4 regions of the Duganella hordei genome follow, and region 1 is predicted to be linked to each of the others. Evidence: predicted binding sites of a transcription regulator. Region 1 holds the regulator's gene; each other region holds the start of a gene.
What was found. The regulator LexA, encoded in region 1, represses DNA repair genes until DNA is damaged. The targets are predictions, from matches to a motif close to ACTGTATNNNNATACAGT.
Positions count from the first base shown of each region.

Region 1 (5,835 bases):
GGTACGGCGAAGGCACGGCGGTGGACATGGCCAAGGGCGACGAGCTGTTCAAGAAGGCCGCCGACGCTGGCGTGGCCGACGCCAAGGCGGCCTTGCAGATGACGCCGCAGCGCCAGGCCAAGCTGAGCCAGATCGACTACTACGCCAACAAGTACGACGGCTCGGATATTACGCTGAGCAAGTTCAACTGCGTCAAGCCGGACATTCCAGCGATGTCCACCAATGTCAGGGACATCAAGGCGGTCGGCGTCAACGTCGACGCCTGGCTGGCCTGCTACAACGGTTTCGTCAAGAACCTGAACAGCCTGCTGCCAGCCGGCAAGGCAATCCCGGCCGACCTGCCCAACCTGATGACGGATGCCGAATTTGCCCAGTCCATCGCGCGCATGGACCAGGCCTACGCGGCCGCCGGCGCCGATGCGAAGAAGCAGGCCGACAGCGTGAACCTGGCGCAGGCAGCCTGGGAAGCCAAGACCACCGAGTACGTCAAGACCGCCAGCGCCCGCAGCCAGAACGCGCTGACCCAGCGCCAGGCGGAAACCGACCAGCAGCAGAACTGGGACCAGAACATGCGGGTCGGCAGTTCTATCATGGGCAAGAGCACCAAATAACTACGATGTGATAACCGGGAGTAAACGATGAGAGTTGCAATAATTGCTGGTCTGATGATCGTGATGGGCACGCAGGCTTGGGCTGCGGGGACGACCGATGTGGACCAGATCGTGGCCAAGCGCCGCGCGCACCAGGCGGACATCGACTATTACACCAGCCGCTACGACGGTGCCGACCTGGCCGCCAAGGCCAACTGCGCCGAGCCGGTGATGCCGTCCCATTCCGCTTCCCGCGACGGCGTCAAGCAGGTGCGTAACAATATCGCTGAATGGAGCGAGTGCTACAACCAGTTCATCGGCAGCTATAACGCCTTGTTGCCGGCCGGCAAAGCCATTCCGGCCGACGTGGCGGCGGTGATGACCGATGCCGAGCGCAAGGTCGCGGCCACGCGCATGGATATGGCCTATACCGAGATCGCCATGGAGATGCAGCGCAAGGCGCAGGCGCTGGACGTCAAGGCGGAGTTGTGGGCGCAGGCCACCTCGGAATTCCTGAAGGACCCGAGCTACGTCAAGCACTTCAAACAGAACTACTATTCGGTCAACAACAGCGACAACGGCATGGCTTCCTATGTTGTCGGCAGCGCCATGCCTGGCCAGCGTCCGACCGCAGACAACCGCCGCTAAGACCATAGCGGCGTCCGGGCAGCTGGCGCGAACTTAGTGCCAGCTGCGCATCAGGCCGACCGCCAGGCCTTCCAGCGCGAACTCGTCCGCTTCCGGATCGACCTTGATGATCTTGAAGTCCGGATTCTCCGGCAACAATTCCACCGTGGATCCCGTCTTCCGGTAGCGCTTGACCGTGACGTCGTTGCCGATGCGGGCCACGACGATCTGGCCGTTCTTGGCGCTGTCCACCTTCTTCACCGCAAGTAAATCGCCATCCATGATGCCGGCGTCGCGCATCGATTCGCCGCGCACCTTGAGCAGGTAGTCCGGCTTGGACGAGAACATCGCCGGATCAACGCTGTAGCTGGTTTCCAGGTTTTCCTGCGCCAGGATGGGCGAGCCGGCGGCCACGCGGCCGATCAGCGGCAGCGACATCATCAGCGACGGCGGCACCTTCGGCATCGCCGGCTCGGCATGCACGCCCAGCAGGCGGATACCGCGCGAGGTGCCGGCGGCGATCTCGATCGCGCCCTTGCGCGCCAGCGCCTGCAGGTGCTCCTCGGCCGCGTTGGCGGATTTGAAGCCCAGTTCATTGGCGATCTCGGCACGGGTCGGCGGGAAGCCGGTGTTTTCGATGGCATCCTTGATCAGATTGAGAATTTGTTCCTGTCGTGCGGTGAGCTTGATCATAGAGTCCGTTGGGCCTGTGTATATAGACAGTCTGTATTTTTGTACAGTGTGAGAGGAAATGCAAGAGGATTTGTTGCTTTGGGCGAAATAAATTCATGCGGCCTCATAGGGCGGGGAATTTCGGCGGCGGGCCGGGGCTGGTTTTTTGGCCCAAAAGCTGATATAGTCGCGGGCTTACCTCTTCCCACACCTGTCTTGACGCCAGGGTGGGCTATATTCACAGTCCTTAAGGGAGTTTGCATGCGTCACTATGAAATAGTATTTATCGTCCACCCGGACCAGAGCGAGCAAGTGCCCGCCATGATCGAGCGTTACAAAACCACCGTAACGACCCGCGGCGGCGCCGTGCACCGTGTTGAAGATTGGGGCCGTCGTCAGATGGCTTACTCGATCCAGAAACTGGCTAAAGCACACTACATCTGCCTGAACATCGAATGCGACAACGAGACCCTGGTCGAGCTGGAAACCGCCTTCAAATTCAATGATGCCGTGCTGCGTCACCTGACCGTCAAGATGAAGAAAGCGGAAACCGCTCCTTCGCCGATGATGAAGTCGGTACAACGTGAAGATGCAGCGAAATCGCATCGCACCGAAGCTCCAGCAGCCGCTGCTGCTCCTGCGGCCTAATTGTTTCAGAACCGGGCTGAATCAGCTCCAGTGAATGTAAGCCAATTCATCGCCTTGATCGCCGAACGGGACGCCTTGCGCTATACCCCGGCCGGCATGCCGATCGTGAACGCTGTCCTGCAGCACCGGTCGCAGCAGATGGAGGCGGGCATTGCCCGATTGAGCGAGTTTGAAATTTCCGCGGTTGCCGCGGGCGAGATTTCAGGCCGCTTCAGTCAGGCGCCACTGGCAGGCATGTATCAGTTCACCGGTTTTCTGAACAAGAAGAATCGCAATAGCAAAAGCCTGGTGTTTCACATCATTGATTTTAGTGCTGTCCCAGACAGCTCAATTTAAATACAGGAGCCTAAAATGGCATTCGGTAAAAAGTTCGACAAAAACAAGCTCAAGCTGAAAGAAAAGCGCAAGCAACAAAACCCATTGTTCAAACGTAAGAAGTTCTGCCGCTTCACCGCAGCAAACGTTGAACAAGTTGACTACAAAGACGTCGACACCCTGAAGGACTTCGTCCAGGAAAACGGCAAAATCATGCCAGCACGTCTGACCGGTACCAAGGCGCACTACCAGCGTCAAGTTGACACCGCAATCAAGCGCGCCCGCTACCTCGCGCTGCTGCCTTACACCGATCTGCACCACGCTTAATTGCGTAGTCTAGATAAGATCCTGGAGAAGAACTATGCAAATCATTCTGTTAGAAAAAGTCGTCAACCTGGGCAACCTGGGTGAAGTCGTTAAAGTTAAAGACGGTTACGCACGTAACTTCCTGATTCCGCAAAAAATGGCTCGCCGCGCTACCGCGTCGGCCGTTGCTGAATTCGAAGTCAAGCGCGCTGAACTGGAAAAAGCTGCTGCCGCCAAACTGGCCGCCGCGCAAGCCCAAGGCGAGAAACTGAACGGCATGACCGTGAACGTTTCGCAAAAAGCTGGTGTCGACGGCCGTCTGTTCGGCTCCGTCACCAACTTCGACATCGCTGAAGCGCTGACCAAAGCTGGTTTCGCCGTTGAAAAAGCTGCCGTGCGCATGCCTACCGGTCCGCTGAAGACCGTGGGCGAGCACCCGGTGAGCGTTGCTCTGCACACCGACGTGGTGGTGGAAGTGACCGTTGCTGTCGTAGGCGAAGCTGCCTAAGATTTGAGCGGGCGGCAACGCCTGCCAAGCTTGCAACATCGAGAAAAAAGCCGGGCTAGCCCGGCTTTTTTCTCGTCATAATTTTGTAGTATGGCACAAACAAGCAGGTATAATTCGCGCCATGAACGCCCCTTCCGATCCGCAAGTAGATTCACTCCGCGTCCCGCCGCATTCCATCGAAGCAGAACAGTCCGTCATCGGCGGCCTGCTGCGCGACAATGCCGCGTTCGACCGCATCGCGGACATGATGCATCCGGAAGATTTCTACCGCTACGACCACCGCATCATCTTCGAGCAGATCGTCAAGATGATCAACGGCTCCAAGCCGGCCGACGTGATCACCGTATTTGAAACCTTGACCCAGCTGGGCAAGGCCGAGGACGTCGGCGGCCTGGCCTACCTGAACGCGATGGCGCAAAACACGCCGTCGGCCGCCAACATCCGCCGCTACGCCGAGATCGTGCGCGACCGTTCCATCCTGCGCCAGCTGATCACCGTGGCCGACGAGATTTCCGGCCAGGCGTTCAGCCCGCAGGGCAAGGAAGTCAAGCAGATGCTCGACGAGGCCGAATCGAAGATCTTCGCCATCGCCGAGCAGGGCGCCCGCGGCGCCGCCGGCTGGACCGCCGTGCAGCCGCTGCTGACCCAGGTGGTCGAGCGCATCGACGAGTTGTACTCGCGTGAAAACCAGTCCGAGATCACCGGCGTGCCGACCGGCTTCATCGACCTCGACCGTATGACCTCCGGCCTGCAGCCGGGCGACCTGGTCATCGTGGCCGGCCGTCCGTCGATGGGCAAGACCGCATTCTCCGTCAACATCGGCGAAAACGTCGCCATCGAGGCCGGCCTGCCGGTGGCGATCTTCTCGATGGAGATGGGCGGCGCCCAGCTGGCGATGCGTATGCTGGGCTCGGTCGGCCAGCTCGACCAGCACCGCCTGCGCACCGGCCGCCTGAACGACGAGGACTGGCCGCGCCTGACGCACGCCATCCAGAAGATGAACGACGCCCAGTTGTTCATCGACGAGACCCCGGCGCTGAACCCGATCGAGATGCGCGCCCGCGCGCGCCGCCTGTCGCGCCAGTGCGGCAAGCTGGGCCTGATCATCGTCGACTACCTGCAGCTGATGACCGGCTCGACCCAAGGCGACAACCGCGCCTCCGAAATCTCGGAGATCTCGCGCTCGCTCAAGGGCCTGGCCAAGGAGCTGCAGTGCCCGGTGATCGCGCTGTCGCAGCTGAACCGCTCGCTGGAGCAACGCCCCAACAAACGTCCCGTCATGTCCGACTTGCGCGAATCCGGCGCTATCGAGCAGGACGCGGACGTCATCATCTTCTTGTATCGCGACGAGGTCTACAATCCGGACTCGCCCGATAAAGGAACGGCCGAAATCATTATCGGTAAGCAGCGTAACGGCCCGATCGGCGCGGTGCGTCTGACCTGGATCGGCCAGTACACCAAGTTTGGTAACTACGTCGGTAATCTGGCGCTGTACCAAGGCGACTAATCTTTACGCCGGCCCACCAGGCCGGCGCCCGCAGCAAATTAATAAACGGAGAAAGACATGTTTGGACGCTTGATGCCCACCGAGGGCAAATTTTTTGACCTGTTCAACCAACACGCCGACCTGTGCGTCAAAGGTGCAAAAGAGATGCTGGGCCTGATGTCCAATTTCGACGACCTGGAAAACCGCGTGCACGCGATCGAGTCGATCGAAAAGCAAGCCGACAAGATCACCTACGCCACCGTCGACCTGCTGCACAAGACTTTCATCACGCCGATCGACCGCGACGACATCCACAAGCTGATCACCCGCATGGACGACATCCTCGACCTGCTGGAAGACGCCGGCCAGACCGTCTCGCTGTACGACCTGCATTCGGTCACGCCGGAAGCCAAGCGCCTGGCCGAGCTGGTGCTGGCCTGCGCCGAGAAGGTGCGCGACGCCGTGGCGCTGCTGCACAACATGGACAACTCGCGCCAGATCGTCGCCATCTGCGAAGAGATCGACCGCCTGGAGTCGGACGCCGACCACGTGATGCGCGCCGCCATGTCCAAGCTGTTCCGCGACGAACCGGACGTGCGCAACCTGATCAAGATGAAGGCCATCTACGAAATCCTGGAAACCGTGACCGACCGTTGCGAAGATGTGGCCAACATCATCGAAGG
Region 1 covers NZ_BPWI01000027.1:20,508-26,342, forward strand. The annotation lists gene ABWW33_RS31130 (tetratricopeptide repeat protein) at 1-611, shown strand, start outside; gene ABWW33_RS31135 (hypothetical protein) at 639-1,238, shown strand; gene lexA (transcriptional repressor LexA) at 1,272-1,910, opposite strand; gene rpsF (30S ribosomal protein S6) at 2,151-2,537, shown strand; gene priB (primosomal replication protein N) at 2,568-2,873, shown strand; gene rpsR (30S ribosomal protein S18) at 2,889-3,179, shown strand; gene rplI (50S ribosomal protein L9) at 3,214-3,666, shown strand; gene ABWW33_RS31165 (replicative DNA helicase) at 3,788-5,173, shown strand; gene ABWW33_RS31170 (DUF47 domain-containing protein) at 5,231-5,835, shown strand, end outside.

Region 2 (5,835 bases), on a different contig from region 1:
ATTGCGCAGCTTGACGCTGTCGAGCTTGCGCTGGACCTCGACGCGCCCCGCTTCCCACGAGGCGGGCAGGGCGCGGATGCGGGTGTCGTAGTCGTCGGCGCGGCGGCGGAAGATGGCGCGCACCTCGGCCTCCTTGGCGTCGTCGATCAGCACCGCTTCGCGCGCGCTCAGCTTGGGCAGCAGCTTGCCGTAGGCCACCTGCGGTATCGGGTTGTCGGTGTGTTTGCCGGAGAGCCAGATGGCGGGAATCAGGAAGGCCACCAGGATGATGATGTATTGCGCCACCTGGGTCCAGGTGATGGCGCGCATGCCGCCAAGGAAGGAGCACACCAGGATGCTGGCCAGGCCGAGGAAGATGCCGACCGAGAAATCGACGCCGGTGAAGCGCGAGGCGATCAGGCCGACCGCGTAGATCTGCGCCACCACGTAGGTGAACGAGACGATGATGGTGGCCGCCACCGCGAGGATGCGCACGGCGCGGCCGCCTTTGTTGCTGCTGTCGCCGGCGCCGCCGTAGCGGGCGGCGAGGAAGTCGGGGATGGTGTACTGGCTGAACTTGCGCAGGTAGGGCGCGATCAGGATCGCCACCAGGCAGTAGCCGCCGGTCCAGCCCATGATGTAGGCCAGGCCGTCGAAGCCGTGCAGGTACAACCCGCCGGCCAGGCTGATGAAGCTGGCGGCGGAGATCCAGTCGGCGGCGGTGGCCATGCCGTTGAACATGGCCGGCACGCGGCGCCCGGCGACGTAGTATTCCAGCACGTTGGAGGTGCGGCTCAACACGCCCAGCGTGGCGTACAGCACGATGGTGGCGAACATGAACAGGTGACCGATCCACACGCGCGGCATGCCTTCCTGCTCCAGCACCGCGAGCGCGATCAGAAAGCCGGCGAAGCCGATGGTGAACAGCGCGTAGTAGCTGCGCAGGCGCTGAAGGAAGGTGCGTGGGGTTTTCAAGCGCGGAGCTCCGCGGCGGCGGCCTGGTCCAGCCGGCGCATGCGCCAGGCGTAGACGGCCAGGATGGCCAGGTAGACCAGCGACGCGCCCTGCGCCGCCAGGTAGAACGACAGCGGCCAGCCGAACACGCTCAGGCCGGCCAGCTCGCGCGCGAAGAAGGCGGCGCAGAAGCCGGTCGTCAGCCACAGCAGCAGAAGGATGGCCGACAGGCGGCGCGTCTTGCGCCAGTGTTCGGCGCGGGTGATCGGTGGTGCTTTATCCATAGTGCGGCGGCTCGCTTTCTTCATCTTGCGGGCGCGGCGGCAGCGGGAAACTCAGGCGGAACAGCGCGCCCGGCAGCTTGGACTGCGTGGCGCGCGGATTGCTGAAGATGTCGACCTCGGCGCCGTGCTGCTGCGCGATCTCGCGCACGATCGCCAGGCCCAGGCCGCTGCCCTCGGCGGTGTTGCCCAGGATGCGGTAGAAGCGCTCGAACACGCGCTCGCGTTCGGCCGGCGCGATGCCCGGTCCGGTGTCCTCGACTTCCAGATAGCCGCGCTCGCTCTCGTCGCTGCGCACCCGTACCGTCACGCTGCCGCCGGCCGGCGTGTAGCGCAGCGCGTTGTCGATCAGGTTGGACAGCAGTTCGCGCAGCATGGTCGGATTGCCGACGATCTGCACCGGCTCGGCCGGTGCCTCGAAGCCCAGGTCGATGCGCTGCGCAAACGAAGCCGGCACCCAGTCCTGCACCGCGCTGCGCGCCAGTTCGGACAATTCCAGCGGCAGCATGGCGGCGCCGGCTTGCGGCTGGTTCTCCGCGCGCGCCAGGGCCAGCAGCTGGTTCACCAGGCGCGTGGCCGCTTCCGAGCTCTTGGCCAGCTGCTCCAGCGAGCGGTGGATTTCGCCGCTGTCGGTCTGCCGCAGCGCCAGCTCGGACTGCATGCGCATGCCGGCCAGCGGCGTGCGCATCTGGTGCGCGGCGTCGGCGATGAAGCGCTTCTGCATGTCGATCGACAGCGACAGCCGCGCCAGCATCTCGTTGAGCGAACGCACCAGCGGCGATATCTCTTCCGGCACCTGGTTGGAGGCGATCGGGCTCAGGTCGTCCGAGCTGCGCGCCCGTATCCGTTCCTGCAGCTGCGCCAGCGGCGACAGTCCCCGCGCCAGCGCAAACCACACCAGCGCCAGGACGATGGGCAGGATGATGAACTGCGGCAGGATCACGCCCTTGATGATGGCGTTGGCCAGCTGCGCGCGCTTTTCCAGCGTCTCGGCCACCTGCACCAGCGCCAGCTGCGCGTCGTCGGCCTGGCTGCGCTCCAGCCGCACATAGGTATAGGCCACGCGCACCGGCGTGCCGTGCATGGTGTCGTTGCGGAAGCGCACGCTGCCGCCGCTGAACTTGTCCTCCTCGTCCAGCGGCGGCGGCAGGTCGCGGTCGCCGTCGATGTGCTCGCCGCGCGGGCCCTGGATCTGGAAGTACACATTGTCGATGTCGTCGGCGCGCAGGATGTCGCGGGCCGAGCCGGGCAGGCTCTTGATGATCTTGCCGTCCACCGCGTGCACCTGCTGCGCCAGCACGGTCACGCTGTCTTCCAGCGCGTGGTCGAACGGCTGGTTGGCGATGGACTTGGCCACCAGGTAGGTGATCGCGATGCTCATCGGCCACAGCAGCAGCAGCGGCGCCAGCATCCAGTCCAGGATTTCGCCGAACAGCGAGTGCTGGATGCCTTCGTCGGCCTCGGCCGCCGGCGGCTGGTATTCCTCGCCGTCGGCCTGGCCGGGTTCCTGCTGCTGCGTCGCCGGGGTCACTTGGCGGCGTCGCCGAGTTCGCTGTTGGCGCGGGCGGCGTCCGAGTATTTTTCCAGGCAGTAGCCCAGGCCGCGCACGGTGGCGATGCGGATGCCGCCCACCTCGATCTTCTTGCGCAGGCGGTGCACATAGACCTCGATGGCGTTGTTGCTGACTTCCTCGCCCCACTCGCACAGATGGTCGACCAGCTGTTCCTTGGATACCAGCCGGCCGGTGCGCGCCAGCAGGATCTCCAGCAAGCCCAGCTCGCGCGCCGACAGGTCCAGCATCTGCTCGTTGATGTAGGCGCTGCGGCCGACCTGGTCGTAGGACAGCGGACCGTGCTTGATGACGGTGGCGCCGCCGCCGGCGCCGCGCCGGGTCAGCGCCCGCACCCGCGCCTCCAGCTCGGACAGCGCGAACGGCTTGGCCATGTAGTCGTCGGCGCCCAGGTCGAGGCCGTTGACGCGCTGCTCGATCGAGTCGGCGGCGGTCAGGATCAGCACCGGCAGCAGCGAGGAGCGCGCGCGCAGGCGGCGCAGCACCTCCAGGCCGGACAGCTTGGGCAGGCCCAGGTCCAGTATCAGCAAATCGAATTCCTGGGTCGACAGGGCGGTGTCGGCCTCCTGGCCGTTGCGCACGCAATCGATGGCGTAGCCGGATTGGCGCAGCGACCGGGTCAGGCCGTCGGCCAGTACGCTATCGTCCTCGGCAAGTAAAATACGCATGGTAGACACTCCTGCTACAGAAGCTTGTATTGTGTTTCATTTCACGCAAGGTGGCGAGTTTTTGTGCGAACTCAAAATTGTTTAAAAATCGTGCTTGCATTAAGCACTGTTTTTTTATACAGTACTGCCTGTACCGACGAATTTGCACCCACCCACTGGTTGAAAGAACATTATGGACGATAAAAAAGCTGTTGTACCTGCATCTGAAAAGGCCAAGGCGCTGGCTGCCGCGCTGGCACAGATTGAAAAGCAATTCGGCAAAGGCTCCGTAATGCGCATGGACGCCAGCACGCCGATGGAAGAGGTGCAAGTGGTGTCGACCGGCTCGCTCGGCCTGGACATCGCGCTGGGCGTCGGCGGCCTGCCGCGCGGCCGCGTGGTGGAAATCTACGGTCCGGAATCGTCGGGTAAGACCACGCTGACCCTGCAAACCATCGCGGAAATGCAAAAACTGGGCGGCACCTGTGCCTTCATCGACGCGGAACACGCGCTGGACGTCGGCTATGCGCAAAAATTGGGCGTCAACCTGCATGAACTGCTGATCTCGCAGCCGGACACCGGCGAGCAGGCGCTGGAAATCTGCGACGCGCTGGTGCGTTCCGGTTCGGTCGACATGGTGGTGATCGACTCCGTCGCCGCGCTGACGCCGCGCGCCGAGATCGAAGGCGACATGGGCGATTCGCTGCCGGGCCTGCAAGCCCGTCTGATGTCGCAGGCGCTGCGCAAGCTGACCGGTTCGATCAACCGCACCAACACCCTGGTCATCTTCATCAACCAGATCCGCATGAAGATCGGCGTCATGTTCGGCAGCCCTGAGACCACCACCGGCGGCAACGCGCTGAAGTTCTACGCCTCCGTGCGCCTGGACATCCGCCGCACCGGCTCGATCAAGTCGGGTGACGAGGTGATCGGCAACGAAACCAAGGTCAAGGTCGTCAAGAACAAGATCGCGCCGCCGTTCAAGGAAGCGCACTTCGACATCCTGTATGGCGCAGGCACCTCGCGCGAAGGCGAAATTCTTGATCTGGGTGTGGAAGCGAAGATCGTCGAGAAGTCCGGTTCCTGGTACAGCTACAACGGCGAGCGCGTCGGCCAGGGCAAGGACAACGCCCGCATCTTCCTGCAAGAGCGTCCTGAGCTGGCATGGGAAATCGAAAACAAGGTTCGCGAATCGCTGGGCGTGCGCGCACTGCCGCCGCTGGCCGCTGACAAGGGCGACACGGTCGTCAAGCTGAAGTCCGTCGACAAAGCCGATAAGGCCGACAAAGCGGACAAGGCCGACAAGGCCGACGCGGCATAAGCACCACGTCCGCTTCATCCCGAACCACCGCGCCGCTTATGCTGCCGGTGGTTTTCTCATTGTGCAGAGGGTTTTATGGCAGCACCGCAACTGAGCCTGAAGGCACGCGCACTGCGATTCCTGTCGATGCGCGAACACAGCAGGCTGGAACTGGGCCGCAAGCTGTCGCGCTACGCGGAAGAGGGCGACGACATCGAAGCCCTGCTCGACCTGCTGGAAAAGAACAACTGGCTGTCGCAGGAGCGTTTTTCCGAAGCGCTGATCCACCGCCGCTCCGCGCGCTTTGGCAACAGCCGCATCGTCGCCGAGCTGCAGAGCCACGGCATCAAGGGCGAGGAGTTGCAGGAACTGAAGGCCGGCCTGGCCGAAGGCGAGACCGAGCGCTGCCAGGAAGTGTGGAGCCGCAAGTTCGGCACCGTGGCCGCCGATCCGCAGGAACGCAACAAGCAGATGCGCTTCCTGCTGCAGCGCGGATTTTCCCAGCGCGCCGTCCAGGCCGCGTTAAAAGGCGCGCCGGAGGATGATTAAGCGCGACTGAGCGGCTGCCGCAACGCACCATACAATGTTTCCATGACTGAAATACGATTGATGAATTTCTTGTAAAAACAACCTCGAAACGCCCATTTTTGTGGTCAAAACATATGTTCTGGCGCAACTGGCGGTCTTGATGTGCTACACTTTTGGGGTTTTTGCAGCGCCGCAGGTGCGGTAGTTGTCCGTAGAAGCTGCGGACACGTGCGTTTCAGCACATGGCTGCTTACTAAATTTCTGTCGCGAGAGCGGCATCGGTCTTATGTCCCTGTCAACCCCAGTTACCCGACGTGCGCTCCGGCACACGCGCGCAATTGCCGTCCAAGCGTACGCACGCGATGACGGCCTGTGGGATCTTGACGCCCATATCACCGATATCAAAGTGCACGACACCGTGCTGGCCTCGGGCCCACGCGCTGGCGGCACCCCCCTGCATGACCTGCACTTGCGTTTGACCGTCGATCTGCAACTGACCATCGTCGATGCCGAAGCCGCATCCGATGCCGTTCCGTATCCCGGCCACTGCGACACCATTGCTCCCGATTACAAACA
Region 2 covers NZ_BPWI01000003.1:427,219-433,053, reverse strand. The annotation lists gene ABWW33_RS10075 (sodium:solute symporter family protein) at 1-954, opposite strand, end outside; gene ABWW33_RS10070 (DUF4212 domain-containing protein) at 951-1,217, opposite strand; gene ABWW33_RS10065 (sensor histidine kinase) at 1,210-2,745, opposite strand; gene ABWW33_RS10060 (response regulator) at 2,742-3,452, opposite strand; gene recA (recombinase RecA) at 3,625-4,752, shown strand; gene recX (recombination regulator RecX) at 4,828-5,280, shown strand; gene ABWW33_RS10045 (DUF2889 domain-containing protein) at 5,546-5,835, shown strand, end outside.
Region 2: recA (recombinase RecA) is a predicted target of LexA. The motif match lies at 3,558-3,575, and genes of this name have one in related genera.

Region 3 (5,835 bases), on a different contig from region 1:
TGCGCCGTCTCGACCGACATCACCGAGACCAAGGCGGCCCGCGACGACAGCGTCACCGATGAGCTGACCGGGTTGAAAAACCGGCGCTATTTCAACATCCGCTTCAACGAGGAACAAAAGCGCGCGCACCGCGACCAGCGCACGCTGACCTTGCTGTTGATCGACGTCGACCGCTTCAAGGAATACAACGACACCTATGGCCATCCGCAGGGCGACGCGGTGCTGAAGGCGGTGGCCGACGCCATGCGCCACACGCTGCACCGGCCGGGCGATCTGTGCTTCCGCATCGGCGGCGACGAATTCGCCTGTCTGTTCGCCAGCAGCGGCCCGGACGAGAGCGAGGCGCTGGCCGAGCAGATCCGTGCCGACATGGCAGCACGCAGGATTCCCCACCGAGGCAACCCGCCCGGCGGCTACGTCACGCTGTCGCTGGGACTGGCGTTCATCCTGCCGGACTCCGCGCTGGGCCAGGATGACATCTACCAGCAGGCCGACCAGGCGTTGTACCGGGCCAAGCATAAGGGGCGCAACATTATCTCCAGATAGATTATCGTGGCGGCTACTGTGCAAAGAGGGAGACGCCATGATTACGCTGTACACCTGGACCACGCCCAACGGCCGCAAGATTCCCATCATGCTGGAGGAACTGGGCATTCCCTACACCATCGAGACGGTCAACATCGGCGAGGGAGAACAGTTCAAGCCCGAATTCCTCGCCATCTCGCCGAACAACAAGATTCCCGCCATCGTCGACACCGATGCCGACGGCCGGACCGTGGCCGTGTTCGAGAGCGGCGCCATCCTGACCTATCTGGCCGAGAAAACCGGCAGGCTGCTGCCCGCATCAGGGCCGGAACGGTACAAGGTGCTGGAATGGCTGCACTGGCAGATCGGCGGCCTCGGCCCAATGTTCGGCCAGCTGGGCTTCTTCGAGCTGCGCGCGAAGGAAAAATCCGAACTGGCCAGCAAGCATTTCCTGGACGAAGCCGAGCGCCTGCTGGGTGTGATGGACCGGCAACTGGCGCACCACAGCTGGCTGGCCGGCGCGGAATACAGCATCGCCGATATCGCCGCCTATCCGTGGGTGATGGCGGCGACCGAGAAGATGCGGCCGGTGCTGGGCAACCAGCTGGAGAGCCTGCACAACGTCCAGCGCTGGCTGGCCCTGGTGGGCGCCCGCCCCGCCGTGCAGCGCGGCATGGCCTTGCCCAAGGTCGGCTGACGGGTGTATGCTGAGCACATGAATAAAGACACCGACATCCAACTCAGCGGCCCCTTCAAGGCCTCCGACGGCTCCGGCCGTGCCCACGACGCCAAGGCGATCCGTATCTTCGACGAAGGGTATGGCGCGATCGACGTGTATGTGGACTTTTCCGGTTCGATCAGCGGCCTGCACAAGGACAAATCGCTGATCGACGCCGTGGTCGCGCAGCTGCGCACCGTCGGCTACAAGGGCCCGGCCCTGACCGCCGGCGATTCCGTGCTGCAGGAAAGCAAACTGCTGGTGCTCGAAGCGCCGGACGAATTCAACACCTTCGCCGCCGGCAAGGGCTGGAAAGACCTGGCCGAAGAATTCGACGACGAGTAATCACAGATAGCGGTCGCTCCAGGCCGCGATCAAATTCGCCACGTACACCGCATCGCCGCGCTCGGTCAGCAGATGGTCCGCGCTGTCGAGCGAGATGAAGCTTTTCGGATGCTTTGCGGCGGTAAAAATCTCCATCGCGTTGCTGATACCCACCGTGGTATCGCCCGGCGCGTGCATCACCAGCAAGGCCCGCTTCAGGGCCGCGATCTTCACTTTCAAATTATGTTCGCCCGCATCCTCGACAAATTGTCGCTTGATGCGGAAAGGCCTGCCCGCCAGTTGCACATGGGCCTCGCCCTCGCGCGCGATCTGGTCCAGGTGCTGGCTGAACAAACCGGTGACATGCGACGGATCGCTGGGCGCGGCCACCGTCACCACCGCCTTCACTTCCGGCACCTGCGCGGCCGCCGCCAGCACCGCCGCGCCGCCGAGGCTGTGGCCGATCAGCAGGCGCGGCGCCGCATAGGTGGCGCGCAGGAAATCGGCCGCCGCCACCAGATCCGCCAGGTTGGAAGAAAAATTGGTGTTGGCGAACTCGCCCTCGCTGGCGCCCAGGCCGGTGAAATCGAAGCGCAGCACGGCAAAGCCATGCTCGGTCAGCGCCTGCGCGATGCGGCTGGCGGCAAACACATCCTTGCCACAGGTGAAGCAGTGCGCGAACAAGGCGTAGGCCTTGACCTCGCCATCCGGCGCATCGAGACGGGCCGCCAGCTTCTGGCCATCGGCGCCGAGGAATTCCTGTCGTTGTGATTGCATGGTTCCTCCCGCTTGAGATGGGGAAAATATAGCACGGAAAATATAACAGGCTCAGCCGAACAACCCGTGCAGATACCAGCGCGCCGACGTCTCGCCGTCGTTGCCGCTGCGCTCACGGTACAGCCAGTAGTGGGCATGGTCCGCCCCTTCGGCCATGAAGTAGTCGCGCGTCTGCATGGCTCCCCACCAGCCCGCTTCGATGCGTTCGCCGGTGGAGACGATCTTCAGCGGCGAGCCGTAGTAAGGCCGGTGATCGCGCATCAGCAGGGCGATCGGCTTGGCCAGCAGCCATGCCGGACGCGGCAGGCTCGGCATGTCCGGCGGCAATTGCGCGCGGGCATCGGCGGGACGGATTTTTTCCTGCACGCTGACCCAGGCGTTGGCTTGCTCGGGCCGGTAGTCGGCGCGCGGCGCCGCCTGCAGCACGTTGTCCGGCCCCAGCCGAGCTGTCAGCAATTCCAGCAGGCGCTGCCAGTCTTCCTTGCTGCCACCCGGCTCGGGAAACAGCGAATCGCTGGGCGGCGCCATCGGCTGCACCTGCGGCGCCTCCAGGCACAGGCCGATCACCGGCGCGTCCAGCGTCTGCTTGGCCAGGCGCTCCTTCAGCAGGCGCACCAGATGTTCGTCGCGCCAGGTCGGCTCGGCCAGCACGATCTCGATCAAGGTCGGCGGCCGCGCCACCTTGCCGCGCTCGTGTTCCAGCAGCAGTTGGATGCGCTCGACCGCCAGTTGATGCGCACTGAGCCAGCCGGTCAGTTGCTGCAGCAGGCGGTGCGCGCCGAACAGCAGCGCTTCGGCGTTCTCCACCCGGTCGAACAATTCCAGCTTGGCGCGGAAGCTGGCCGGCGCCGCGATCCAGCGATGCATCTCGGCGCGCTCGCCATGGGCGTCGTCCAGCATGTCCAGCAAGGCCCGGCCGCAGCGGCGCTGCAAGCCTGGACGCGGTAGGCGGCGCATGTCACCCAGCGTCATGCACCCTATACCTTCGAGCCAGCTCAGGTAGGGCCGAGCCGGTGGCAACAGGCTGCTGGGCAAGCGGTCCATGCGCCGCACTAACGCCTCCATCGTCAAGGCGCGCCCGGCATGGCTGCGCGCCAGCAGCCATGCGCCGCGCGCGGTCGGCGCGCAGCTGATCACGGCTGTAAATCCCAAGGTGCGCAGGCTGGCAGCCACCTGCCTGCACAACGCGCGTATGCCGCCAAACAGGCGCAGGCTGGCGCCCACGTCCAGCAGCAGCGTATCCTCCTCCGCCTGCGCCAGTTGCGGCGTAAATTGCAGCAGCGCCATCGACACCGCGTGCAGCGCTTCCAGTTCCAGCTGCGGCGCGCGCTGCTGGAACTGCGATTGCGGCGCCAGCATCAGCGCGCCGCCGCGCCGCATGCCGACGTCGATGCCGGCCTCCCACGCCGCATCCGACATCGCCACCACCCGCTCCTGCTCCAGCACCACGGTGCAATTGTCAGCCGACCAGCGCGGGCAGAATATCTCGAGCGGGAGCCGTGGCAGGTGTAGTCCGATCCAGAGGCGCATGACGTTGTAGCAAAGAAGGCGTTAAAGGTAAAAACAATGGCGTGTCGCGCTGCGGTCCTCGTCGTTTGACGAAGCCGATGTCGATGCCGCCCGCCGCCGGTTTCAGCGACAGGCGCAGCGGCGCCGGCGACGCATCCTGCGCGGCCGTCAGTGGCCGCAGCATGCAGAACAGCGTGTCCCCGCTTTGCGCCGCCAGGTGCAGCCGCCGCAGCGTTTCGCCGCGCGCATGGTTTTGCCACATCAGCAGCGCGCCGCAACAGCCGCTGCGCAGTACTTGTTCAGCGGCCCACAAGGCATCGCCGCTCTTGGCGCCGCTGCGTATCCAGATCAGCTGCGATGGTTCCAGTCCCAGCGCGGCCAATGCCAGTGCCTGCGGTGCGTGCGGCGGCTGCAGCAGCACCACCGGCCGCTTGCCCAGGCCGAGCAGCGCCGGCCGCAGCAAGCGCAGCTCGCCGATGCCGTGCTGCTGGACCAGCAAGTCGATCAGCACGCCCAGCGGCCAGCCGCCGCCCGGCAACTGCGTCGACAGCGCGGCAAAGCCGGTGTCGACGCAGCGGGTGGCGCTGTGCGCCAGTTGCGAGGCCAGCCATAGCGATGGATGGACTGCTTCGGGCGCAGCAATGGCGGAGGCGGATCGGGTCATCATTTTAACGCAAATACTGTACAAATACACAGTACTATTCGAAGCGGATTTTGGCAAGGCTTATCTGATTCGTGCATGCCGTTTGCCGCATTGTTTGCTGTACCATGTGGCTGAGGAAATTAATAAAAGGACATACTTTGCAAACCATACAACTGGTGGGCGCGATCCTGTTCGGACTGGCGCTGCTGCACACTTTTGCAGCCAAATCCTTCGAGGTGCTGTCGCACCGCCATCCGAAACACGCGGGCCTGTTCCACCTGCTGGGCGAAGTCGAGGTGGTGTTCGGCTTCTGGGCCTTCATCCTGATCATCGCGATGGCTTTGCTGAGCGGCGGCGACGCCGCCATCCACTACGCCGAATCGCGCCAGTACACCGAGCCTCTGTTCGTGTTCACGGTGATGGTGGTGGCCGCATCGCGGCCGGTGCTGGACATCGTCGAACGCATGCTGCTGGTGCTGGCCAGGCTGATGCCGATGCGGACCGAACTGGCGCTGGTGTGGTTCGGCCTGGCGCTGGTGCCGCTGACCGGTTCGCTGATCACCGAGCCGGCCGCGATGACCTTGGCCGCGCTGATGCTGGCGCCGCTGATCTTCCGCGAAGGCATGCCGGAATGGTTGAAGTACGGCGCGCTGGGCGTGCTGTTCGTCAACGTCTCGATCGGTGGCACGCTGACCGCCTACGCTGCGCCGCCCGTGCTGATGGTGGCCACCACCTGGCAATGGGACAGCGCGTTCATGGCGACGCATTTCGGCTGGAAGGCGGCCATCGCCGTGCTGATCAACGCGACCGCGGTCAGCTTCATGCTGCGCAAGCATTTGCGCGCACCTGCGCCGGCCGCCGGTGAGACCGCCGACGCGCCGGCCGTGCCGCTGATGGTCACCGCGATCCATCTGGTGTTCCTGGCCGCCGTGGTCGTGCTGGGCCACCATCCGGTACTGTTCCTCGGCATCTTCATGCTGTTCCTCGGCTTCACGCAGGCTTACCAGCGTTACCAGAATCCGCTGATCGTCAAAGAAGGCCTGCTGGTCGGCTTCTTCCTGGCCGGGCTGGTGGTGCTGGGCGGCATGCAGCAATGGTGGTTGCAGCCGATCGTCGAAAGCCTGCCGCCGGTGGCCTTGTTCTTCAGCGCGCTGGGACTGACGGCGATCACCGACAACGCCGCCCTCACCTACTTGGGTTCGCTGATCAGCGGCATCTCGGCGCAATCGCAATACATGCTGGTAGCGGGCGCGGTGGCCGGCGGCGGCCTGACGGTGATCGCCAACGCCCCGAATCCGGCCGGCGTCTCGCTGCTGCGCCGCGGCTTCCAGGACGAATC
Region 3 covers NZ_BPWI01000012.1:62,427-68,261, reverse strand. The annotation lists gene ABWW33_RS23745 (sensor domain-containing diguanylate cyclase) at 1-546, shown strand, start outside; gene ABWW33_RS23740 (glutathione S-transferase family protein) at 584-1,222, shown strand; gene ABWW33_RS23735 (hypothetical protein) at 1,241-1,588, shown strand; gene ABWW33_RS23730 (alpha/beta hydrolase family protein) at 1,589-2,344, opposite strand; gene ABWW33_RS23725 (Y-family DNA polymerase) at 2,396-3,874, opposite strand; gene imuA (translesion DNA synthesis-associated protein ImuA) at 3,804-4,517, opposite strand; gene ABWW33_RS23715 (putative Na+/H+ antiporter) at 4,655-5,835, shown strand, end outside.
Region 3: imuA (translesion DNA synthesis-associated protein ImuA) is a predicted target of LexA. The motif match lies at 4,533-4,550, and genes of this name have one in related genera.

Region 4 (5,835 bases), on a different contig from region 1:
CAGCGCCAGGTCCATATTGTCGCCGCCGAGCAGGATATGGTCGCCGACGGCGATGCGGTGCGGTTCCAGCACGCCGTCGCGTTCCAGCACGGCGATCAGCGAAAAGTCGCTGGTGCCGCCGCCCACGTCCACCACCAGGATGATGTCGCCCGGCTTGACGTCCTTGCGCCAGCGGCCTTCGCTGCCCTGGATCCAGCTGTACAAGGCCGCCTGCGGCTCTTCCAGCAAAGTCAGGTTGGTGTAGCCGGCGGCGCGCGCCGCAACGGCCGTCAGCTCGCGCGCGCCCGGATCGAACGATGCGGGAATCGTGACGGTGACCGCCTGCTCGCCGAACGGCGCGTCAGGGTAGGCCTGCTCCCACGCCTGGCGCAGATGCGACAGATAGCGGGTCGAGGCTTCCAGCGGCGATACGCGTGCGACTTCTTCCGGCGCGTCATTCGGCAGCAGCGCACTGCGGCGGTCCACGCCAGGGTGGCTAAGCCAGCTCTTGGCGCTGGAGACCAGGCGGATCGGCGTGGTGGCGCCACGGCTGCGCGCCATCTCGCCGGCCACGCCGGTCAGTTCTTCAGCGGACTGCTGCCACGGCAGGCTCAAATCGCCCGGCGCCAGTTCGTCCGCGTGCGGCAGGTACAGGAAGGACGGCAGCAGCGGCAGTTCTTCGACGGTGCCCGGCGCGGTCAGCTGCGGAATGGCCAGCACGCCGTGGCGGGTCTTCTCGCCGTCGCTCGCTTGCAGGTCCACATAGGACAGCGCGCTGTGCGTGGTGCCCAGGTCGATGCCGATGGCGAAACGCGGGTCGCTCATAATTCCACCTCCGCCGGCGCGAGGATGGCGGCGTCGTGCGCTTCGGCCAGTTTCGGCAGGCGCACGTTGGCCGCGCGCCAGCCGCGATGGCTCAGCGCACCGCGGAACGGCGCGCTGCCGACAACGTTGCCGGTCAGGCGCACGGCGCTGGCGTCGAAGCCGTCTTCCAGCACGATGCGGCTGCCTTCGGCTTCGCTGCGCACCGGTTCGATGGTGAAGTGCTCGCGCAGCACTTTGCTGCAGCCTTCATGCACCACGCGCGCGGCGGCGCCGATGTCGGCGTCGGAATAGGCGCTCAGGTTTTCCTGGGTGAAGTCGATCAGGCGGGCTTCGCGCTGGAACAGGCTGAGCAGCTGCAGAGCGGCGTCCGGCGTGGCGACGCGCAGCGGTGTTGGCGCCGGCATCGGCGCGGCCGCCGGTTGCGGCGCATCATCGATGCGCGTCAGGCGCGCAGCGTATTCGGCGTCGGACAGGGCACGAAAGAATGCGCCGATCGCGATCGAAATCCGGCTGAAAAAAGACGGCAATGGTTGGGTCGAGTTATTCATGTTTTTGCTCGTATCGGGATGAGTGGGCTGGGGGCGCGCGCAGGCGCAGGGAAGATCCATCCCCCGGAAGCCCTGCATGATACCAGCTTGCCCCCGCGCTACCCAAGGCGCCCGGCTCGCACTATTGATATTTCGCTTGATATGGCGGTTTCGAGCGCATAGAATACTGGATATATATACAGTATTTTGAGTTATGCCGGCCTTGCCATGAATAAGCACGATGAAAACAATCAGGAGCAGGTGATGTTGCCGCCGCCTTCGCTGAAGGCGCAGAAGGGGCGTGGCGCGGTGTCGAACCTGCAGGGCCGCTTCGAAGTCAACGCGCGCGAAGCCTACGACGACGGCTGGGAACGCGAGGAAGAGGAGGCCAAACCGTGGAAAACCCTGGTCACCGACGAATACTGCAAATCCATCCTCAGCCGCAACGCCTCGCCGGACTTGCCGTTCGGCGTCTCGCTCAATCCCTATCGCGGCTGCGAGCATGGCTGCATCTATTGCTTTGCGCGGCCCACGCACAGCTATCTCGGCCTGTCGCCCGGCATGGATTTCGAGACCAAGATTTTCGCCAAGGTCAACGCGCCGGAAGTGCTGCGGCGCGAGCTGGCCAAGCCCGGCTACGAACCGCAATCGATCGCGCTCGGCGTCAACACGGACGCCTACCAGCCTTGCGAGCGCGAGCGCAAACTCACGCGCCGCGTGCTGGAGGTGCTGCAGGAATGCCAGCATCCGGTGGGCCTGATTACCAAGTCTGCGCTGATCGAGCGCGACATCGACATCCTGGCCGCGATGGCGGCACGGCAGCAGGCCGGCGTCGCCATCACGCTGACCACGCTTGATCCGGCGATCTCGCGCACGCTGGAGCCGCGCGCCGCCGCACCGGCGCGTCGGCTGCGCACGATACGCACGCTGACCGAGGCCGGCATTCCGGTCGCCGTCAGCATCGCGCCCATCATTCCGTTCGTGACCGAGCCGGACATCGAACGGATACTGGAGGCGGTCAAGGAAGCGGGCGCGGTCAGCGCGCACTACACGGTGCTGCGCTTGCCGTGGGAAGTGGCGCCGCTGTTCCATCAGTGGCTGCAGGCGCACTTCCCTGAGCGGGCACAGCGGGTGATGAACCGCGTGCGTGAAATGCGGGGCGGCAAGGATTACGACAGCACCTTCGGCGCGCGCATGAAGGGCGAGGGCGTGTGGGCGGAGTTGATACGACAGCGTTTCAAGATCGCCACCGAACGCCTGGGCCTGACCGGCCGGGGCAGCCGCTTCCACAACATGGACGCGTCGCAGTTCACGCGGCCGCTGGTGGTACCGCCACTGGGCGCGCGCGCCAAGGCAGCCGATGCGGGGCAGCTGGATTTATTCTGAAGGAGCTTGCCGCAGTTCCGCCAGATGCCGCTCGATCTCAAACACGTGCTGGTCATGTTGCCCCAGTTCGCGTAGCGCGGTGGCCAGGTGATTGAGATAGTCGCTGTTCGGCCCGCTGGGTCCGGCGGAGCGGGCAATATGCCGCGCGATTTCCTGCTCGGAGGCCGCGCCCAGGAAGGCGGTGTTGTCCGGCGTGGCGATGTAGACCAGGCCGGTCACGCTATCGCCGACTTCGAATATGATCGGGATGGCCAGGCGTAGGTAGCCGTTCTTTTCGCGATGGTCGAGATGGGCAAACACTTCGGGCGTGATCAGGTACGCCATGCCGTGGCAGATGGCGCCGGCCTCTTCGATGATGGTGACCACGCGGCCCGGCGCTTCAGGCGTGCCGCGATGGTCGTGCGAGCCTTGCCAGAAACGCCGCGTCCAGTTGGCGATGCTGGCCGGGCGGCGTTGCAGGTAAGGGAAGTCGGCCTTGTAAATCAGGGAGCCGTAGCCGAACAGCCAGACGCTGTGGTGGCCGTCGAACTGATCCATCATTTGATTGATGGCGATGGTGTCTGCTGTCATGATGAGTGCTGCCGTTGCCCGATACAGCCAACATTATAATCACGCGGCCGCTTTAAGTTCCCGCGCGACCTGCAAATCCGCCTCCTGGCGCACAAATTCCAGCTGCGTCAAGCCCAGCGACTTGAACATGGCCCGCAGCTGCGCCTCATGGTTGCCCACTAATTCGGCCAGCGCCGGATCGGTTGCGGCGCTGCAACCGGCCACCACCAGCACCACCCGTATCCGCGCGGCGCGTTGGCGCCCCTGATCCGTTTGCAGATGGATCAGCCGATCCAGCCATGCCTTCAGCGTCGACGGAATCGTATAGTTGAACATCGGCGCTGCGATCACCGCCGCGTCCGCCTGCAGGAATTCCTCTAACAGCAGGGCGGCCAACGTGCTCTCCGCGCGCAGGTCGGCATTCATCGGAATGGCGCAGTTCCACTGGTTGCGTATCACTTGCAGCAGCGGGCCGCTGATATGCGACAGCGGCGAGGCGGCCACGTCCCGATAACTGATGGCCGGATTGGCATCGCCGCCGGCAAGCTGCGCCATGACTGCGGCGGTGTATTGGCGGGACGGGCTGTTGTCGCCCAGCGGGCAGGAGTCGATGTGCAGGATGTTCATAAATGAAGCATACACATGCGGCAATCATTGCGGAAGAGGCTAAAACGTATTTTATCTTTGAGCGAGGTCCAGACCCTGCATCGCATGTATCTAATTGCCAATGTTGCAGAGCATGGCTGATCAGCCCTGCGGCACGTTCCATTCATGCGCCGCCACGTGTTCCTGCAGGAAGGAGACAAAGCTCTCGGCCGCCGGCGACAGCGCCCGCGCGTTGCGCGTGTAGACAAAGAAGCGCCGCGTCAGCGCCGGCGATTCCAGCGGCCGCATCCGCAAACCATACAGCTGCACCATCTTCTCCGCATACGGCAGGCACACGGTGATGCCCAGCCGCGCATGCACCATGGCCAGCGCGGTGGTCATGAAGGTCACTTCGTTAAACGGACTGAGCGACAGCTCGCGGAATGACGCGTGCATGTCGCGCAGCAGGCGCTCGGTGAACTGGCCCTGCAGCGAGATGAACGGAAACTCGTCGACGTCAGCCCAGGTGATGCTGGCGCGCTGCTCCAGCGCATGCCCCGGCGGAAAAACCACCACGAACGGCATCTCGAACAGCGGCTGCGACTCGATTTCCGCCGTGGTGTCGCGCTCGGGGCCGATGCCGAAATCGACCTCGCCGCTGAACACCCGCGCCGGGACCTGCTCGACCGGGCTGTCGGCCAGCCGCACCTGCACGTCCGGATAGCGGGCGCGGTAGGCGGCGATCACCTCCGGCAGCAGGGTGCAGGACAGCATCTGCGGCGCCGCCACGCGCACCGAACCCTGCTTCAGCGCCTTGCGGCTGGCGATGTCGGCCATGGCGCGGTCCAGGTCCTGCAGCATCTTTTCAAACAGCGGATACAGTTCGCGTCCCAGCTCCGACAGCTGCGCCTTGCGCGTGGTACGCTCGACAACACGCACCCCCAGCATCTGCTCCAGCTCCTTGATCTGGCCGCTCAGCGCCGATTGGGTCACGCTGAGATGGTCGGCCGCCAGCGTAAAACTGCCGGTCTTGGCCAGCGCCACCAGGGCGCGCATTTGCCGCAAGCTAGGATTCATGGGGAAATCTGATAAATCGAAAGAAAAATACTGTTTGTATGATATCTGAAACTGTCATCTAATGCAGGAATCGAGTTGGAGACAAACATGAAAATCAAGCAAATTCACCATGTGGCCTACCGCTGCAGGGATGCCAAGGAAACCGTCGAGTGGTACGTCAAGCACCTGAACATGGACTTCGTGCTGGCCATCGCCGAAGACGAAGTGCCGTCGACCAAGGCGCCGGACCCGTACATGCACGTGTTCCTGGACGCCGGCCACGGCAACGTGCTGGCCTTCTTCGAGCTGCCGACGCAGGCGCCGATGGACCGCGACCACAACACGCCGGCCTGGGTGCAGCACCTGGCGATGGAAGTCGACACCATGGACGAGCTGCTGGCCGCGAAAGAGCGCCTGGTCGCCGCCGGCATCAACGTGATCGGCCCGATCAATCACACCATCTTCAAGTCGATCTACTTCTTCGACCCGAACGGCCACCGTCTCGAGCTGGCGGTCAATACCGGCACGCCGGAGATGATGCAGAAGCTGGACGCCGTCAAGTGGGACATGCTCGAAGAGTGGTCGCAGACCCGCAAGGCGCCCAAGCACGCGGCCTGGATGCACGCGCCGGCGGTGGAGGTGAAGGCATGAAGCTCGCAACCCTGAAGGACGGCAGCCGCGACGGCCGCCTGGTGGTGGTCAGCCGCGACCTGTCGCGCTACCAGCACGTACCGAAGATTTCGGCCACGCTGCAGCACGCGCTCGACAACTGGGAGCTGGTGTCGCCGCGCCTTGAGCAGATCTACGCAGGCCTCAATTCCGGCGAGGCGATCGACACCCATCCGTTCGACCAGCAGTACTGCCATTCGCCGCTGCCGCGCGCCTACCAGTGGGCCGATGGCTCGGCCTACATCAACCACGTGGAGCT
Region 4 covers NZ_BPWI01000006.1:203,322-209,156, forward strand. The annotation lists gene ABWW33_RS16240 (Hsp70 family protein) at 1-804, opposite strand, end outside; gene ABWW33_RS16245 (DUF2760 domain-containing protein) at 801-1,352, opposite strand; gene ABWW33_RS16250 (PA0069 family radical SAM protein) at 1,560-2,717, shown strand; gene ABWW33_RS16255 (gamma-glutamylcyclotransferase) at 2,709-3,287, opposite strand; gene ABWW33_RS16260 (NAD(P)H-dependent oxidoreductase) at 3,327-3,893, opposite strand; gene ABWW33_RS16265 (LysR family transcriptional regulator) at 4,014-4,928, opposite strand; gene ABWW33_RS16270 (VOC family protein) at 5,016-5,558, shown strand; gene ABWW33_RS16275 (fumarylacetoacetate hydrolase family protein) at 5,555-5,835, shown strand, end outside.
Region 4: ABWW33_RS16250 (PA0069 family radical SAM protein) is a predicted target of LexA. The motif match lies at 1,518-1,535, and genes of this name have one in related genera.